DNA from 2 places in the Bariatricus sp. HCP28S3_A4 genome. Region 2 is predicted to be linked to the other one. Evidence: predicted binding sites of a transcription regulator. Region 2 holds the regulator's gene; the other holds the start of a gene.

Region 1 (2,206 bases), on a different contig from region 2:
AATATGGACATCTTGAAGGCGATAATTATATTGCGATGATTGTAGCCGCAATCAAGAATAAAGCAAAATATATACGGGTGTAGCTTTTGGGGCTGCACCCGATATTTTTTCCTTTATTGCGCCTCATAAGTGGCCTTTGCATTCCGGATAAGCATGTTGAACTTATCAGCATCCCAGGCTGCACGTCCTGTGAAAAGTCCGTCAATGGAAGGCTGTACAATCAGTTCGTTTGCATTTCCCGGATTTACGCTCCCGCCGTAAAGAACCGGAATCTCATCAGCTGCTTCGCCGAAAATCTCCCGCAGACAGTTCTTGATGACTTTGTGCATTTCTTCCGCATAATCTGCGCTCGCCGGCGTCCCGTTTACGCCGATGGACCATACTGGTTCATAAGCAACCCAAATATTATTTGCTTGTTTGGCCGGAACATCATGGAATCCGATTTTAAGTTGTGTGCGGAGCACTTCTGCGCTGATGCCGAATTTTTTTTCTTCTGCAGTTTCACCGATGCATAACAGTGTGGTGAAACCATGATTCAGGGCGGCTTTTACTTTTTTGTTCTCTTCTACGTCTGTTTCTCCGAAAACATGGCGTCTTTCAGAATGGCCAATCATTACCAGATCCAGGCCAAGCTCTTTCAACATAAGAGGAGAGATCTCACCGGTAAATTGTCCCTGGTCTTCCCAGCTCATATTCTGTGCACCGAGTTTTACATATTTACGATCGACTTTGCTGGTTGCGCTTTCCAGTGTTGTGTAGGACGGGATGATAAATAATTCAATCTCGTCACGGCTGATGTCTTTTGTGTTTTCTACCAGCCTCTGTAAATATGCTACAGTGTCCTGAATATTCTTATACATTTTCAGGTTGCTTCCAAAATAAAGTTTCTTTTGCATGATATCCTCCTTTAAATTGAATATAGATGTGTTTATCTGTAAGATTGTATCCAATACTGACATGAAAATTATACTACGAAAGCGATGAAAAAACAATAGAAAAAACAAATGACAAATAAAAAACAAAAAAACGAAAATAAACGAAAAAACAGGGGTGAATTTTTGGGAATAATGCATAAAACCAAGGGCGAAAAAATGGATAACGTAACGAAATAACAAAAAATACTTGCGTAAATAAAAATAATAATATAAAATGAAATTACAAACGAAAGGCAAACGGAAGTTTAAACGAAAATAAACGAAAAGGAGAACGAAAAATGAGCGAAGCGAAATTCAAACCAGTAACAGCTATTACCATGGGAGATCCGGCAGGAATCGGACCGGAAATTGTAGTAGGAACTATGCTTGACGAAGGAATTCATGAATGCTGCAAGCCATTCGTAATCGGAAGCATTGCCATTCTGGATCGCGCGGCAAAAGTACTTGGAAAGGAATTAAAGTACAACAAGATCGAAGATCCGTCTGAAGCAAAATACGAGTACGGAACGGTAGACGTACTCGAGACCGGAGATTATGATACAGATTCCATCAAATGGGGCGAGGTTCAGGCTCTGGCAGGACAGATGGCAATCGACTGGATTATGAAGTCAATCGAACTCGGTATGGCAAAGAAAGTAGATGCTGTTTCTACATCTCCGATTCATAAGGGAGCAATCAAACTTGTTGGCATTAAAGAACCGGGACACACAGAGATTTATCAGCATCAGACAAATTCTCCATATGCACTTACCATGTTCTCATGCCATAAACTGAGAGTATTCTTTGTAAGCCGTCATATGTCACTTGTAGATGCATGTCACTATGCAACAAAAGAAGTGGTTCTCGAGAATGTTATCAATATTGATAAAGAGCTCCGTAAAGTAGGAATTGAGAATCCGCTGATCGCAGTTGCAGGACTGAATCCGCACAATGGTGATAACGGACTTTTCGGAACGGAAGAAATCACAGATCTCGGACCGGCCGTAAAAGCAGCTCAGGAGATGGGAATCAATGCAGTAGGTCCATGCCCGGCGGACTCTGTTTTCCACATCGGCAAATCTGGAAAATATGATGCGATCCTTTCACTCTATCATGATCAGGGACACATTGCATGTAAGACACTTGATTTCGAAAAATCAGTTACCTTAACATTCGGACTTCCGTTTATCAGAAGCTCTGTAGACCACGGAACAGCATTTGACATCGCAGGAAAAGGAATTGCCAACAGCATCAGCCTGATCGAGTCAACCAAAGTTGTTGCTGAGTATGCG
Region 2 (2,206 bases):
TTTTCCCGGCTTTCCGCACGTCGGATTGATTTCTCCCGGTTGAAGGAACGAAGCTTTTCGATGACTGCCTCCTGATGCTTGATTTCCCGTTGCTGATTCAGATATTCTTTCAGCCTTGCGTCTCTGAGCTGCTGTTTCTTCTGGGCATAATCTGAATAATTTCCCATATATGTCATCAGTGTACCGTTTTCAATCTCCAGCACTTTCGTTACGACACGATTCAAAAAATAACGGTCGTGGGAGACGATGAGCACTGCACCGGAGTAATTCAGCAGGTAGTTCTCAAGCCATGCGATTGAATTCATATCCAAGTGATTGGTAGGCTCATCCAGCAGCAAAATATCCGGTTTCGTCAGCAGAAGTTTGCCGAGGGAAACACGTGTCTTCTGGCCGCCGGAAAGGGCGTCCACCGGTTTCTGAAATTCATCCTCAGTAAACCCAAGGCCTTTAAGAACACCGACCAGTTCGCTTTTATAAGAATAGCCGTCAGCACGTTCAAATGCAGCGGTAAGTCTATGATAAGTGTCAAGTTTCATCTGAAGTGCGTCACCGGTCAGCGTACTGATTTCCAGTTCCAGTGCACGAATCTGACGTTCCATTTCGATAATCTCAGATTTGGCGGTGCGGACTTCTTCGTAAATGGTATTCCCGCTCATCAGGTCCTGGTGCTGGGCAAGATAGCCCATTGTTTTTCCTTTGGTAAGAATTACATCACCGTCATCACTATTCAATTCACCGACGATCATTTTCAAAATTGTGGATTTCCCGGCGCCGTTCAGACCGACCAGCGCCGCTTTCTCACGGTCTTCTATATGAAAGGAGCCTTTATTCACAATAACCTGCTCCCCAAAGGATTTCGTTAAATTGTGGCATGCCAGTATCATTTTCAAACCTCCTTATACTGTAGAAATAGGTACTGTCTACCTCATTATATCGGAAATACAATAAAAAACAACTATTAAGTTTGACTTTTTTATGTCATTTTTATATAATGAAATTTAGAATAAGAATGGAAGGTGGATGTCAGGTGGAAGAAAGAGAAATATCTCAGGCAGTAATCAGAAGACTTCCGAGATACTATCGTTATCTTGGCGAATTGCTGGAACACGGTGTGGAACGAATATCCTCCAACGATTTGAGCAAGAGAATGAAAGTAACTGCATCCCAGATTCGTCAGGACCTTAATAATTTTGGTGGATTTGGACAACAGGGATACGGGTATAATGTAAAATACTTATATACGGAAATAGGGAAAATTCTGGGACTGGACAACCAACATAACATGGTCATTATCGGTGCCGGTAATCTTGGACAGGCACTGGCTAATTATGCAGCATTTGAAAAAAGAGGTTTTGTATTAAAAGGATTATTTGACGTGAATCCACGACTTGTGGGAATTACGATCCGCGGTGTGGAGATCCGGATGATGGATGAACTGAGTGATTTTATTCAGAAGAATGATATTGAAATCGGAGTACTTGCGATTCCGAAGACAAGAGCCATAGATGTTGCGAATGTTCTGGTTGATAATGGTGTGCGGGCGATCTGGAATTTTGCACATACAGATTTGAATCTTCCGGATAATATTATTGTTGAGAACGTGCATTTATCGGAGAGTCTGATGAGACTTTCATACAATATAACACGTTATAATATGGAACATACAGATAATTCATAATTCGACAGAATGTGTTACACACATTTTGCCTGAATCGGCGTAATGAGAGAAGAGTTCCGGCTGCGGGGCTCTTTATTGCGTATTGGAAGGTGAGAATATGAAATATATATTGACAGCTGAACAGATGAAAGCGGCGGACGGAAGAATGATTCATGAGATCGGGATTCCTTCGCTGGTACTGATGGAACGTGCGGCGCTTCAGTGTATGGCTGCAATGAAAGAAGAGCAGATTGATCTGTCCTATGCACTGGTGGTATGCGGCTCCGGCAACAACGGTGGAGACGGATTCGCGGTGGCAAGACTGCTTGCCGAAGAAGGAAAAAGGGTCGATGTGTGTTTTGCCGGAAAATTGGAATCCAGGAGTGAAGAAACGAAGCAGCAGATGCATATTCTGGAAAATCTGGGCGTGTCTGTAGGAAACACTTTACCGGAGAAGGAATATAGTGTTATTATAGATGCCGTATTTGGAATCGGGCTTTGCCGAAATATCGAAGGACATTACCAGAATGTGATTGAACAAATGAACCG

Evidence for each region. The regulator Rex, encoded in region 2, represses fermentation and respiration genes when NADH is low (regulators of the CRP and FNR family bind a similar motif). The targets are predictions, from matches to a motif close to ATTGTTAANTANTTAACAAT.
Region 1: pdxA (4-hydroxythreonine-4-phosphate dehydrogenase PdxA) is a predicted target of Rex. The motif match lies at 1,004-1,023, and genes of this name have one in related genera.

The regions. Positions count from the first base shown of each region.
Region 1 is NZ_JBQHSE010000016.1:39,807-42,012, forward strand. It holds gene ACTNBF_RS09525 (diguanylate cyclase) at 1-83, shown strand, start outside; gene ACTNBF_RS09530 (triose-phosphate isomerase) at 114-896, opposite strand; gene pdxA (4-hydroxythreonine-4-phosphate dehydrogenase PdxA) at 1,214-2,206, shown strand, end outside.
Region 2 is NZ_JBQHSE010000013.1:44,518-46,723, reverse strand. It holds gene ACTNBF_RS08470 (ABC-F family ATP-binding cassette domain-containing protein) at 1-884, opposite strand, end outside; gene ACTNBF_RS08465 (redox-sensing transcriptional repressor Rex) at 1,028-1,678, shown strand; gene ACTNBF_RS08460 (NAD(P)H-hydrate dehydratase) at 1,776-2,206, shown strand, end outside.